DNA from 2 places in the Micromonospora xinjiangensis genome. Region 2 is predicted to be linked to the other one. Evidence: riboswitches for the same ligand, from Rfam matches in the RefSeq annotation. Region 2 holds a riboswitch; the other holds the start of a gene.

Region 1 (7,254 bases), on a different contig from region 2:
GTTCGTCGTCATCCCCTTCTCGTCCACCGCCGCCGGGATCCGCGCCGTGCTCGGGATCGAGACGCTCGCCGCCGGCGTCGCGGCCGGATCCCCCCGGGTGGACCGCTGACCACCGTCACCGACCGGCGACCCCGGCGCACCATCCGGCCGGTACGCCCGCCCGGCCCGGCCATCCTGCTCGTCGCGTTGCTGGCCGCGCTGATCGCCTCCGTCGGCGCGGCCGTCACCGTCGGCCCGGCCGACATCTCCGTACGGACGGCGTGGACGGTCGTCGCCGACCGCCTCGGCCTGGCGCACGGCGACGTGCCGCTGCTGCGCGAGCACATCGTGTGGCAGCTCCGGCTGCCGAGGGTGCTCGCCGCCGCGCTGGTCGGTGCGGGGCTGGCCGCCGTCGGCGCGGTGATGCAGACCGTCACCCGCAACCCGCTGGCCGACCCGTACCTGCTCGGGGTCTCCTCCGGCGCGTCGCTGGGCGCCGTCGCGGTGCTCGTCGTCGGTGTCGGCGGTGGCGTCGCCACGCTGACCGGGGGCGCCTTCGCCGGCGCGCTCGCCGCGTTCACCGTCGTGGTGCTGGTGGCCGGCCGGCGGGCCGCCCTCAGCCCCACGAGAGTGGTGCTGGCCGGGGTCGCGGTCGCGCAGCTGTGCGCCGCGGCGACCTCGTTCGCCATCATCTGGGTCGCCGACCCGCACGCCACCCAGAGCATCACCTTCTGGCTCTCCGGCTCCCTGGCCCGCGCCGACTGGGCCGCCCTGACGTGGGCCGCACCGGTGCTGGCCGCCGTGCTCACCCTCGCGGCGGTGCACGCCCGCACGCTCAACGCGTTCGCCTTCGGCGACGACGCCGCCGCGGCCCTCGGCGTCCCCGTCGCGCGGGTCCGGTGGCTGCTGCTGGTCGCCACCGCGCTGCTCACCGCGGCGCTGGTCGCGGTCAGCGGCGCGATCGGCTTCGTCGGGCTGATCCTGCCGCACGGGGTGCGGTTCCTCACCGGCGCGGACCACCGGCGGCTGCTGCCCGCCGTGGCCCTCGCGGGCGCGATCTTCCTGGTCTGGGTGGACACCGCGGCGCGGACGGTGTTCGCACCCCGGGAGCTGCCGGTCGGCGTGCTCACCGCGCTGCTCGGCGTGCCCGCCTTCGTGGCGCTCCTGTACCGCGGGGGTGCACGCGGCTGATGCTCACCGTCACCGGCGTGTCGTGGTCCGTCGCGGCCCGGCGGATCCTCGACGAGGTCACCGTCGCCGTGCCGGCCGGCCACCTCGTCGGCCTGCTCGGCCCCAACGGCTGCGGCAAGACCACCCTGCTGCGGGCCGTGGCCCGGCTCACCACACCCGACGCCGGCCGGATCCACGTCGGCGGCGACGACGTCACCGCGCTGCCCCGCAGCGCGCTGGCCCGGCGGGCCGCGCTGCTCGCCCAGCACGCCGACACCGACCTGGACCTCACCGTCCGCGAGGTGGTGCTGCTGGGCCGCACCCCGCACCGCCGGTCACGGTGGTCCGACAGCGCCGCCGACCACGACGCGGTCGCCGACGCGCTGCGCCGGGTCGACCTCGACGGGTACGCCGACCGCCGCTGGCACAGCCTCTCCGGTGGGGAGCGGCAGCGGGCCCAGCTCGCCCGCGCCCTGGCCCAGCAGCCACGGCTGCTGCTGCTCGACGAGCCCACCAACCACCTCGACATCGGCCACCAGCTGCACCTCCTGCACCTGGTGCGCCGGGCCGGGATCACCACCCTCGCCGCCCTGCACGACCTCAACCTCGCCGCCATGTTCTGCGACACGGTGGTCGTCCTGGACGCCGGCCGGGTGGTCGCCGCCGGTCCCCCCGCCGAGGTGCTCGTCCCCCGGCTCCTCGCCGACGTCTACGGTGTCCGCGCCGACGTCGCCACGCACCCCACCACGGGGCGGCCCACCATCACCTTCCACCCGCCCTCGTCGTGACCCGGCACGTGCTTCTGGTGGTCCGCCCCGTCCACGTCCCGGTCGCGACGGTCAGAAGTCGTCGTCGAACGCGACGCTGCCGCTCACCCCCACCTGGTAGGCGGAGACCCGGCGCTCGAAGAAGTTGGACAGCTCCTGCACGTCCTGCAGCTCCATGAAGGCGAACGGATTGGCGGACCCGTACCGGACGCCCACGCCGAGCTGCGCCAGCCGGCGGTCGGCGACGTGCTGGAGGTACTCGCGCATGTCGGCGAGCGTCAGCCCCGGCACGCCCTGACCGAGGAGATCCTCGGCGAACTGCACCTCGCAGTCGACCGCCTCGGCGACCATCTCCCGGACCTGCGCGGCGAGGTCGTCGTCGAAGAGGTCCGGCTCCTCGGCGCGGACCGTGTCGACGACGTCGAAGGCGAACGCCATGTGCATGGACTCGTCGCGGAAGACCCAGTTGGTGCCGGAGGCGAGGCCGTGCAGCAGGCCACGGGAGCGCAGGAAGTAGACGTAGGCGAACGCGCCGTAGAAGAACAACCCCTCGATGCAGGCCGCGAAGCAGATCAGGTTGAGCAGGAACGCCCGCCGGTCCTCCCGGCTCCGCAGCTCGGTGAGGTCGTGCAGGGAGTCGATCCAGCGGAAGCAGAACTCCGCCTTGCGCCGGATCGACGGGATGTTCTCGATGGCGGCGAACGCGGCGGAGCGTTCGACCTCGTCGGGCACGTACGTGTCCAGCAGGTTGAGGTAGAACTGGACGTGCACCGCCTCCTCGAACAGCTGCCGGGACAGGTAGAGCCGTCCCTCCGGGCTGTTGACGTGCTGGTAGAGGTTGAGCACGAGGTTGTTGGCGACGATGGTGTCGCCCGTGGCGAAGAACGCGACGAGGCGGCTCACCAGGTGTCGCTCGGCGGGGGAGAGGCGGTCCAGGTCGGCCAGGTCGGCGTGCAGGTCGACCTCCTCGACCGTCCAGGTGTTGCGGATCGCGTCGCGGAACCGGTCGAAGAAGTGCGGGTAGCGCATCGGGCGCAGGGTGAGGTCCATCCCGGGGTCGAGCAGCATGGGCGTGTTCTCCGTCGTGGTGTCGGTGGGCGCGGTCACTGGCAGGCCTCGCACGTCTCGGGGTTCTCCAGCGAGCAGGCCAGCGCCTCGTCGGCGGCCGCCACCGGCGTCGCGACGGCGGTCGGGACGGTGGCCTGCTGGATCCGGGTGGCCGGCCGCGAACGCAGGTAGTAGGTGGTCTTCAGCCCGGACTTCCAGGCGTGCAGGTACATCGAGGAGAGCTTGCCGATGGTGGGGGTGGCCAGGAACAGGTTCAGCGACTGCGACTGGTCGACGAAGGGCGCGCGGGCGGCGGCGAGGTCGATCAGCGCGCGCTGCGGCAGCTCCCACGCGGTACGGAACAGCTCGCGTACCTCCGCCGGCAGCTCTCTGATGCCCTGGACGGAGCCCTCGGCGCGCTTGATCGCGGTGCGGATCGGCTCCGTCCACAGCCCGCGCGCCTTGAGCTCCGCCACCAGCGAGGTGTTGACCTGGAGGAACTCGCCGGAGAGTGTCTCGCGCTTGAACAGGTTGGACACCTGTGGCTCGATGCACTCGTAGCAGCCGGCGATCGAGGCGATCGTGGCGGTCGGGGCGATCGCGACGAGCAACGAGTTGCGCAGCCCGTGCGCCGCGACCCGCTCCCGCAGCGCGGTCCACCGCGCCGTCTGGGTGCCCGTCACGCCCCACAGGTCCGGTTGCAACCGGCCGCGGGCCGCCCGCGTCTCGGCGAAGGCGGGGTGCGGGCCGCACCGCTGCGCGAGGTCCGCCGAGGTCTCCAGGGCCGTGAGGTACAGCTCCTCGCTGATCCGGGTGGAGAGTTCCCGGGCGGCCGGCGAGTCGAACGGCAGTCGCAGCGCGAAGAAGACGTCCTGCAACCCCATGAGGCCGAGACCGACCGGTCGCCACCGGGGGTTGCTCGCCGCCGCCTGCGGTGTGGGGTAGTAGTTGATGTCGATCACGCGGTCGAGGAAGGTGACCGCGGTGCGGACGGTGGCGCGCAGCCGTTCCCAGTCGACGCCGCCGTCGGCCAGGTGCGCCGCGAGGTTCACCGAGCCCAGGTTGCACACGGCGGTCTCGGTGTCGCTGGACACCTCGATGATCTCGGTGCACAGGTTGGACAGGTGCACCACGTTGCCCGGCTCGGCGGTCTGGTTGCACAACCGGTTGGACGTGTCCTTGAACGTCATCCACCCGTTGCCGGTCTGCGCGAGGGTCCGCATCATCCGCCCGTACAACTCCCGGGCCGGCACCTGCCGCACGTAGCGGCCCTGCGCCTCGGCCGCCCGGTACGCGGCGTCGAACTCGTCGCCCCACAGGTCCGGCAGCTCGGGCACCTCGTCCGGGTCGAACAGCGACCACATCCCGTCCGTCTCGACCCGGCGCATGAACTCGTCCGGGATCCAGTTGGCCAGGTTCAGGTTGTGCGTGCGTCGCGCCTCCTCGCCGGTGTTGTCCCGCAGCTGGAGGAACTCCTCGACGTCGGGGTGCCACGGCTCCAGGTAGACGCAGGCGGCGCCCTTGCGCCGACCGCCCTGGTTCACCGCGGCCACGCTGGCGTCCAGGGTCCGCAGCCACGGCACGATCCCGTTGGACCGCCCGTTGGTGCCGCGGATCAGCGCCCCACGCGAGCGCACCCGGGAGAACCCGATGCCGATGCCGCCGGCGAACTTCGACAGGTTGGCGACCTGCGCGTACCGCTGGTAGATCGAGTCCAGCTCGTCGCGGGGGGAGTCGACGAGGTAGCAGGAGGACATCTGGGTGTGCCGGGTGCCGGAGTTGAACAGCGTCGGCGAACTCGGCAGGTACGCCAGGCTGGACATCAGCCGGTAGAAGCCGATCGCCTCGTCCGCCGTGCGTGACAGTCCACAGGCCACGCGCAGCAGCCAGTACTGCGGTGTCTCCAGCACGAGCCGGCTCGTCGGGTGCCGCAGCAGGTAGCGGTCGTGGACGGTACGCAGCCCGAAGTACTCGAACCTCAGGTCGTTCGCGGCGTCGACGGCGTCGTCGAGAGCGGCCGCGTGGGCCGCGACGAACGCGGCGGTCCCGTCACCGATCAACCCTTCGGCGTGGCCCTGCCGGATCGCGCTGCTGAACGAGCCGATGCCCTGCCCGCGCACCTCCTCGTCGATGTACGCGGCGAGCAGGCGGGCAGCCAGGCGCGAGTACTGGGGCTCCTCGCCGATGAGTTCGGCGGCCGTCTGTATCGACAGCCGCGCCAGCTCGTCGGCGGTCGCGCCGTCGTACAACCCCCTGATCGTCCGGCTCGCCACCCGCACCGGGTCGACGTCGGCGAGGTCCCCGGTCCACCGCTCGATCGCCCGGACGAGCGTGTCGACGTCGACCGGCTCGGCCGCGCCGTCCCGCTGACGGACGGACACGTGGTGCGGGACGCGGGGACCCGGCGCCACGGTGGCGACGGGACCGACCTCGGTGACTGTCACTTCTCTCTCCTCGCGAGACGAAGACCGGATGGCCTTGGGCGCGCGGGAGCGGACACCGACGGACGCCGCGGTGGCGGCCGTCCGGTGGCGTCGGCCGTCCCGCGCGGCCTCGGACCGTCACACGCCCGGGGACGGGCGTGCGGCGTGCTGGCAGGTCTTCGGACTCGCGGGCGTGACCGGCACGGCCGGTCGCCTACTGGCCGTCGCTTCCCAGGCCCCTGTCGGCCCAGTGCTGATGACGGCGGTCGTTCCCACTCACCGCTGCGGGGCAGTCCCGGATTCCCACCGGGTTCCCTCTTGCCTCGACCACCGGAGGAGGTGGCCGAACCAGCTGCGGTCGACACCATATATGGCTGCACCGGGTGGAGGGCAACACCAGATATCGGGTCGGCGTGTCGGCTTGGTCTCACCATCGAGGGCTGCGCCGGGCCGGTCGGCAAGGCGCTGTCGCCGTCGGCGCACGACGGAAGGGCCGGCGCGCGCCCGAGGCGCACGCCGGCCCTCCGGGCGCCGGGAGGGGGGTCAGCAGTTGCGCAGCTCCGGCGACTGGTTGAGCAGTTGGTCGCGGGTGGAGACGAACCTGCGGTACGTGTCGGAGTCCACGGCCGACGGTCGGAACGCCGCGACCCGGTGGCAGTTCTGGAAGGCGAGCCGCACGCCGAAGTGGCGTTCGAGGCTGCCGCGGATGGCGTCGCTGGCGAGGGCCCGCAGCAGCTGCCCCCGCTCCACCTCGCCGGGGGGCGGCACCACGTTGTCGGCGAAGTCGGCGTCACCGGCCTGCAGATCGGCGACGACCCGGCTCACGGTCTGCCAGGCGTAGGGCAACGAGTCGCGGACGCAGGTGACGAACTCCGCGTCGTCGACGGGGCCGGCCTCGGCGGCCTCCAGCAGGGTGGGTGGCACGGTGAGAGACATAATCCTCCTCCATCTCGCTAACGATTACGATTGTCATTAGCGCTACGCACCGAGCAGACCACGTCACCGCCCGTACCGTCAACAGGGCGCGCGGCGATGGCCGCGATTCCTGCGTCTGCGGCCCGTGCGGCAGGGGCGCCGGTGTCCGGGTCGATTACGGCGAGCGGCCTCGCCTCGCCGGCTTCGGTACGCCCCCCGGCTGACATCCGTCTCATCGATGTGCGAGTCTCTGCTGGACACGCGCCCAGGCACCGGAATGGAGTCGCGGATGGCCGACCTCACCATCCGACCGATGACCGCGCGGGACGCCGACCGGGTGTTGGCGATCTACCAGGCCGGTCTCGACGGCGGCGACGCCAGCTTCGAGACCGTGGCGCCGACCTGGGCCGCCTTCGACGCCGGCAGGCTGGCCGACCACCGCTTCGTGGCGGAGGACGGCGACGGGACCGTCATGGGGTGGGTGGCGGTCTCCCCGACCTCGACCCGGGCCGTCTACGCCGGGGTCGTCGAGCACTCGATCTACGTCGATCCGGCCGCCCAGGGGCGCGGGATCGCCCGCCGGCTCCTGGCGGCCCTCATCGCGTCGACCGAGGCGGCCGGCGTCTGGACCATCCAGTCCGGCGTCTTCCCGGAGAACACCGCGAGCCTCGCCCTGCACGAGCGGGCCGGCTTCCGGGTGATCGGCGTACGCGAACGGGTCGGGCGGCACCACGGTCGCTGGCGGGACGTCGTCCTGCTGGAGCGCCGCAGCCCCGTCGTCACGTGAGTTTGACCGGCTCCCTCCGCCCGGCCCTCACCCGCCGGCCCAGCCGCGCGTCCCGACCGCCTCTCGCCTACCGGCACGCCGACCGGGTGGCCGAGGCCCGAACCCGCCGGGCAGCTCGGGACGCCGCGCGACAGGCGTAGGAGGCATCCACGACAATCTTTCGCCA
Region 2 (7,254 bases):
CGCCGACATGGGCCCCACCGGCGCACCCGCAACACCCCCCGCACCACACCGCACCACCGCACACGCCTCTCCACGTCCCCCGGGAAGAAGGTGTCCGCAACCATGTCCAGATTCCGTACCCGACTGATCGCGGTGCTCGCCGCGATCGGCCTGGCCGTCACCGCGGCCCCGGCGCCGCCGGCCGCCGCGGCCGGCGGCCCGAACCTCGCCGCCGGCCGGAGCGCCTCGGCCAGCAGCGTCAACGGCCCGTACGCCGCCGCCAACCTCACCGACGGCAACCAGGGCAGCTACTGGGAGAGCAGCGGCGCCCTCCCACAGTGGGCCCAGGTCGACCTCGGCTCCAGCCAGTCGATCGACCAGGTGGTCCTGAAGCTCCCCGGCAGCTGGGAGGCGCGCACCCAGACGCTCTCCGTGCAGGGCAGCGCCGACGGCAGCGGCTTCACCACGATCGTGTCCTCCGCCGGCCGGTCGTTCAGCCCGGCCTCCGGCAACGCCGTGACCATCAACTTCCCGGCCACCAGCACCCGGTTCGTCCGCGTCGCCGTCACCGCGAACACCGGCTGGCCGGCCGCCCAGCTCGCCGAGCTGGAGGTGTACGGCGCGGCCACCTCGTCGGCCAACCTGGCGCTCGGCAAGGCGATGGCGGAGAGCGGCCACGCCGACGTCTACGGCGCCGCCAACGCCAACGACGGCAACGCGGCCACCTACTGGGAGAGCCCCAACAACGCCTTCCCGCAGTGGATCCAGGTCGACCTGGCGGCCACCGTCACCGTGAATCGGCTGGTGCTCAAGCTCCCCGGCGGGTGGGGTGCGCGCAACCAGACGCTCACCGTGCAGGGCAGCACCAACGGGTCGAGCTTCAGCACGCTGGTCGCCTCGGCGTCGTACGCCTTCAACCCCGGCTCCGGCAACTCGGTCACCGTCACGGTGCCCAGCACCGCCACCCGGTACCTCCGGCTGCTCTTCACCGCGAACACCGGCTGGCCGGCCGGGCAGCTCTCCGAGCTGGAGGTCTACGGCCCCGCCACCGGTGACACCCAGGCGCCCTCGGCGCCCGGCAACCTCGCCTTCACCGAGCCGGCGCCCGACCAGGTCCGGTTGACCTGGGCGGCGTCGAGCGACAACGTGGGGGTCACCGGCTACGACGTCTACGCCAACGGCGTGCTCCGCACCAGCGTCGGCGGCTCGACGCTCACCTACACCGACACCCAGCCGGCCGGCGCGACGGTGACCTACTTCGTCCGGGCACGGGACGCCGCGGGCAACGTGTCGGGCAACAGCAACTCGGTGACCCGCGCCGGCAACACCGGTGACACCGCGGCGCCGACCGCGCCCGGCAACCTCGCCTACACCCAACCGACGACCGGGCAGATCCGGTTGACGTGGACGGCGTCGACCGACAACGTGGGCGTCACCGGCTACGACGTCTACGCCAACGGCGCGCTGCGCGGCAGCGTGAACGGGTCCACCCTCACCTACACCGACACCCAGCCGGCCTCGGCGACCGTCTCCTACTTCGTCCGGGCGCGGGACGCGGCGGGCAACGTGTCGGCGAACAGCAACACGGTGACCCGTACCGGCAGCACGCCGGGCGGCACGAACCTGGCCGTCGACAAGCCGATCACCGCCTCGTCGGTGGTCCACATCTTCAACGCGGTCAACGCCAACGACGACGACGTCACCACCTACTGGGAGGGCGCGCCCGGGGCGTACCCGAGCACGCTGACCGTGGCGCTGGGCGCGAACGCGACCATCAGCTCGCTGGTGGTGAAGCTCAACCCCGACCCGGTCTGGGGGCCGCGTACGCAGACGTTCCAGGTGCTCGGCCGGGAGCAGTCCGCCTCCGGGTTCACCACGCTGGTCGGGTCGGCGACCTACTCGTTCAGCCCCGCGAGCGGCAACACGGTGACCATCCCGGTCTCGGCGACCGCCGCCGACGTCCGGCTCCAGTTCACGGCGAACTCCGGCTCGTCCAACGGGCAGGTCGCCGAACTCCAGGTGATCGGGGTACCGGCCCCGAACCCGGACCTCACCGTCACCGGCCTCACCGCGTCGCCCGCGTCGCCGGTGGAGACCGACGCGATCACCCTCTCCGCCACGGTCCGCAACGCCGGCACCGCCGGCTCCGCGGCCACCGCCGTCGGCCTCTACCTGGGTACGACGAAGGTGGGCACGGCGAACGTCGGCGCGCTGGCCGCCGGCGCCTCCACCACCGTGTCGGCGAACATCGGCCCGCGCGACGCCGGCAGCTACGAGCTGGTCGCCAAGGTCGACGAGGCGAACACGGTGATCGAGCAGAACGAGGGCAACAACACCTACACCAGCCCGACGGCGCTGACCGTCAGCCCGGTGGCCAGCTCCGACCTGGTGGCCTCGGCGGTGACCTGGTCGCCGGGCACGCCGAGCGCGGGCGCCACCGTCACCTTCGCGGTGACCCTCCGCAACCAGGGCACGGTGGCCTCGGCGGGCGGCGCGCACGGGATCACGCTGACCGTCGTCAACGACACCGGTGCCGTGGTGCGCACGCTCACCGGCTCGTACACCGGCACCATCGCCGCCGGGGCGACCGCCGGGCCGGTCAACCTCGGCAGCTGGACGGCGGCCAACGGCCGGTACACCGTCCGGGTGGTGCTCGCCGACGACGCCAACGAGCTGCCGGTCAAGCGGCAGAACAACACCAGCGAGCGGCCCCTCTTCGTCGGCCGTGGGGCGAACCTGCCCTACGACATGTACGAGGCCGAGGAGGGCTCGGTCGGCGGCGGGGCGCAGGTCGTCGGGCCCAACCGGACCATCGGCGACCTGGCCGGTGAGGCGTCCGGCCGGCGGGCGGTCACCCTCAACACCAACGGCGCGTACGTCGAGTGGACCACCAAGGCCCCGGCCAACGCCCTCGTGACCCGCTTCTCCATCCCGGACGCGCCGGGCGGCGGGGGCATCAACTCGACGCTGAACATCTACGTCAACGGCGTCCTGCACAAGCCGATCAGCCTCACCTCCAAGCACATCTGGCTGTACGGCGCGGAGGCCGCCCCGAGCGACTCGCCGAGCGCGGGCCCGCCCCGGCACATCTACGACGAGGCGAACGTCCTGCTGGACTCCACGATCCCGGCGGGCAGCCGGATCCGGCTCCAGAAGGACCCGGCCAACAGCACCACGTACGCCATCGACTTCATCAACCTGGAGCAGGTGGCGCCGCGGGCCAACCCGGACCCGGCCCGCTACCGGGTGCCGAACGGGTTCAGCCACGCCGACGTGCAGAACGCCCTGGACGCCGTCCGGATGGACACCACGGGCAACCTGATCGGCGTGTACCTGCCGGCCGGCACGTACGAGACCTCCCAGAAGTTCCAGGTCTACGGCAAGGCGGTCAAGGTGGTCGGCGCGGGCATGTGGTACACCCGCTTCCAGACGCCGGCCTCCCAGCAGAACACCGACGCGGGCTTCCGCGTCGAGCCCTCGGCCAGCGGCTCCTCCTTCGAGCACCTCGCCTTCTTCGGCAACTACACCAACCGGATCGACGGGCCGGGGAAGGTCTGGGGTGAGCTGAAGGACGTCGACAACATGACCCTGGACAACGTCTGGGTCGAGCACACCGTCTGCGCGTACTGGGGCGTCAGCGTCAGCGGCCTCACCATCACGAACAGCCGGTTCCGCAACACCTTCGCCGACGCGGTCAACATGACCAACGGCAGCACCGACAACCGGGTCGCCAACTCGGAGGGGCGCTCCAACGGTGACGACGCGTTCGCGCTCTTCTCCGCGACCGACCAGGGCGCGTCGACCGGCAACCACGGCAACGTGTTCGAGAACCTGACCGCCACGCTGACCTGGCGGGCGGCGGGCATCGCCGTGTACGGCGGCTACGACAACGTGTTCCGCAACCTCTACATCGCGGACCAGTTGACGTACTCCGGCATCACGATCAGCTCGCTGGACTTCGGCTACCCGTTCATCGGGTTCGGCGCCAGCCCGCCGACCCGGTTCGAGAACATCTCGCTGATCCGGTCCGGCGGCCACTTCTGGGGCGCGCAGACCTTCCCGGCGATCTGGGTCTTCTCGGCGTCGAAGGAGTTCCGCGGCATCCGCGTCTCGGACGTGGACATCGTGGACCCGACGTACTCCGGGATCATGTTCCAGACCAAGTACAACGGCAGCCAGCCGGAGAACCCGGTCACCGACACCGTCTTCACCAACGTCTCGATCTCCGGGGCGCGGCGCAGCGGTGACGCCTTCGACCACAAGTCCGGCTTCGCCATCTGGGTGAACGAGATGCCCGAGCCGGGTCAGGGCCCGGCCGTCGGGTCGGCGACCTTCAACAACCTCCGCCTGACCGACAACGACGTCGACATCAGGAACACGACCTCGACCTTCACCATCATCCGCAACTGACCCTCCGCACCCGGACGCCGTCGGGAGGACCCACCCTCCCGGCGGCGTCCGCCGTCGCGGCGGGCCGCGGCCGGGTCAGGTGGCCGGGGCGCCGTGCCGGCCCGCCCCGGCCGCGAACCGTGCCGCGCCGGCCGCCGCGTCCACGGCCAGCGACTCCGTCCCGTACGCCAGCTCGGTCGCCATGGCCGCCGCCTCGGGCAGCCCGGCGCCGGCGAGCACCGCCGCCCGGTCGTTGCGCAGGCAGGTCTGCGGGTGGCGCGCCAGCTCCGCCGCCAGCCCCTCGGCCACCGCCCGCGCCGTGCCCGGCTCGACCAGCCGGTTGACCAGACCCATGGCGTACGCCTCCCGCGCCGGCACCGGCCGGCCGGTGAGGATCAGGTCCATGGCCCGGCTCTCCCCGATCAGCCGGGGCAGCCGGACGGTGCCCCCGTCGATCAACGGCACACCCCACCGACGGCAGAAGACACCGAGCACGGCATCGGACTCGGCGACCCGCAGGTCACACCAGAGCGCCAGCTCCAGGCCGCCCGCGACCGCGTAGCCGGAGATCGCCGCGATCACCGGCTTGGCCAGGGTCATCCGGGTCGGGCCCATGGGGCCGTCGCCGTCCGGCTCGACCCGGTTGCCGCTCGGCGTGCCGATCGCCTTCAGGTCGGCGCCGGCGCAGAACGTGCCGCCGGCGCCCCAGAGCACGGCGACCGAGGCCTCCGGGTCGGCGTCGAAGGCCCGGAACGCGTCGGCGAGTGCCCGGGCGGTCGGCCCGTCCACGGCGTTGCGCGCGGCCGGCCGGTCCAGGATCACCGTGGTCACCGGCCCCGCCCGCTCGATCCGTACGCCCATCGGCACAGCATGCCCTCGACGCCGCCGGCACGCCAGGGGCTACCATGCCGGCGGCACGATCACGCGAGGTGCCCCGCGCGAGCGGGGAGAATCGGGAAGCCGGTGGAAATCCGGCACGGGCCCGCCGCGGTGACCGGGGAGCCACCGTCCACGCGCACGCGCAGCCACTGGCCGAACGGCCGGGAAGGCGGACGGCCAGGCGTCGATCCGGGAGTCCGAAGACCGGCCTCGCCACGGTGCCCACGCGCCGTCGTGGGCCGAGCGCAGCGGGAGCCTGCCCTGAACACCGACCTGTACGACGTCATCCACCGCCGCCGGGACGTGCGCGCCCAGTTCACCGGGGCGCCGGTGCCCGACGACACGCTGCACCGGATCCTCGCCGCGGCACACGCCGCGCCGAGCGTCGGATACTCCCAGCCCTGGGACTTCATCGTGGTCCGGGACCCGGAGACCCGGCACCGCTTCCACGCCCACGTCACCGCCGAGCGGGACACCTTCGCCGCCACCCTGACGGGGGAGGCGGCCGAGCGGTTCGCGCGCATCAAGATCGATGGCGTACGCGAGTCCAGCCTGTCGATCGTCGTCACCTACGACCCGGCCCGGGGCGGGCCCGCCGTGCTCGGCCGGCACGCGATCGCCGACACCGGGCTCTACTCGGTCTGCCTCGCCATCCAGAACCTCTGGCTGGCGGCCACCGCCGAGGGGCTCGGCGTCGGCTGGGTCTCCTTCTACCGGGAGCCGTGGGTGGCCGACCTGCTCGGCATCCCGGCCGGCATCCGCCCGGTGGCCTGGCTCTGCGTCGGGCCCGTGACCCGCCTGGAGGCCGTGCCCGACCTCGCCCGGCACGGCTGGCGGCAGAAGCGGCCGCTGGCCGAGGCGATCCACCCGGACCGGTGGCGGCCGCGGCGGGCCTGACGCGAGCACCGTTCACCCCTCGGTCAGGGTGTCGTCACGCACCGCGACATATGTTCCCCGCGACCGGTTTACGACCGCGAGCGCCGGGAAGTCGGTACCCGTGCGAGCACTCTTGACGAAGATCGAGCAGAACACCGGGCTGGACCGGGTGGGTGACCGGTTGCAGCGGGCCGTCCAGACGGTCCTGCGGCCGCAGCGGGTCCGGGACCTGCTGCACGGCGTCCCGCTGGGCCACCCCCTGCACCCGGCGATGGTGCAGGTGCCGGTCGGGTCCTGGATCAGCGCCGCGATCCTCGACGTGATGCCGGGCCAGCAACGGGCGGCCACGACGCTGACCGCGGTCGGCACGGTGAGCGCCGTGCCCGCCGCGGTGGCCGGGCTGAACGACTGGGCCGCGCTGGCACCCGACCAGCGCCGGGTCGGCCTCGTGCACGCCGCCGCCAACAGCGTCGCGCTGGCCTGCTACACGGGGTCGCTGGTCGCGCGCTTCTCCGGCCGGCACCGCCTCGGGCGTGCGCTCGGCATGGCGGGCCTCAGCGCCGCCAGCATGGGCGCCTACATCGGCGGGCACCTCGCGTACAAGCAGGGGGCGCAGGTCAACCAGAGCATCTCGGAGATGCACCTGATCAGCCAGGGCTGGCATCAGCTGGGCGACATGGCGAGCCTGCCGCAGCGGGAGCTGATCACCCGGGAGATCGACGACGTGTCGGTGATCCTCTACCGGCACGGCGACGACGTCACCGTCATGCTGGAGCGCTGCCCGCACCAGAGCGGCCCGCTGGGCCAGGGCGAGGTGCAGCAGGTCGACGGGCACGACTGCGTGGTGTGCCCCTGGCACGGCAGTACCTTCCGGCTCAACGGCGGCGAGGTGGTGCACGGCCCGTCCGGCAACGACGGGCAGGTGCTGCCGACCCGGATCCGCAACGGCGTGCTGGAGGCCCGGCTGCCCTGAGGGCGGTCAGTCCCTCCGGTGTCGCCCGACCGGAAGCTCCCCGGCCGCCCGCGCGTGCGCGCCGGCCTGGCCGCTGGGCAGTGCCCGGAGCGGAGGGGCCGCCGCGGACGACGTCGCCCGTCCCGCGCCGGCCGATCGCGTCCGGCCGCCCGCCGCCG

Evidence for each region. Region 2 has a riboswitch for cobalamin ahead of bluB (5,6-dimethylbenzimidazole synthase). Riboswitches for the same ligand answer to the same signal wherever they lie in the genome.
Region 1: another riboswitch for cobalamin. It lies ahead of SM573_RS23495 (ribonucleoside-diphosphate reductase subunit alpha); the one in region 2 lies ahead of bluB (5,6-dimethylbenzimidazole synthase).

The regions. Positions count from the first base shown of each region.
Region 1 covers NZ_JAXCFO010000006.1:446,859-454,112, reverse strand. Annotated here, with positions in the region: gene SM573_RS23515 (ABC transporter substrate-binding protein) at 1-109, shown strand, start outside; gene SM573_RS23510 (FecCD family ABC transporter permease) at 187-1,170, shown strand; gene SM573_RS23505 (ABC transporter ATP-binding protein) at 1,170-1,937, shown strand; gene SM573_RS23500 (ribonucleotide-diphosphate reductase subunit beta) at 1,989-2,984, opposite strand; gene SM573_RS23495 (ribonucleoside-diphosphate reductase subunit alpha) at 3,020-5,374, opposite strand; cobalamin riboswitch at 5,554-5,739, opposite strand; gene SM573_RS23490 (SCO5389 family protein) at 5,930-6,322, opposite strand; gene SM573_RS23485 (N-acetyltransferase family protein) at 6,591-7,088, shown strand.
Region 2 covers NZ_JAXCFO010000003.1:414,951-422,204, forward strand. Annotated here, with positions in the region: gene SM573_RS13820 (galactose-binding domain-containing protein) at 103-4,389, shown strand; gene SM573_RS13825 (crotonase/enoyl-CoA hydratase family protein) at 4,465-5,229, opposite strand; cobalamin riboswitch at 5,294-5,460, shown strand; gene bluB (5,6-dimethylbenzimidazole synthase) at 5,509-6,144, shown strand; gene SM573_RS13835 (Rieske (2Fe-2S) protein) at 6,245-7,096, shown strand; gene SM573_RS13840 (LysM peptidoglycan-binding domain-containing protein) at 7,103-7,254, opposite strand, start outside.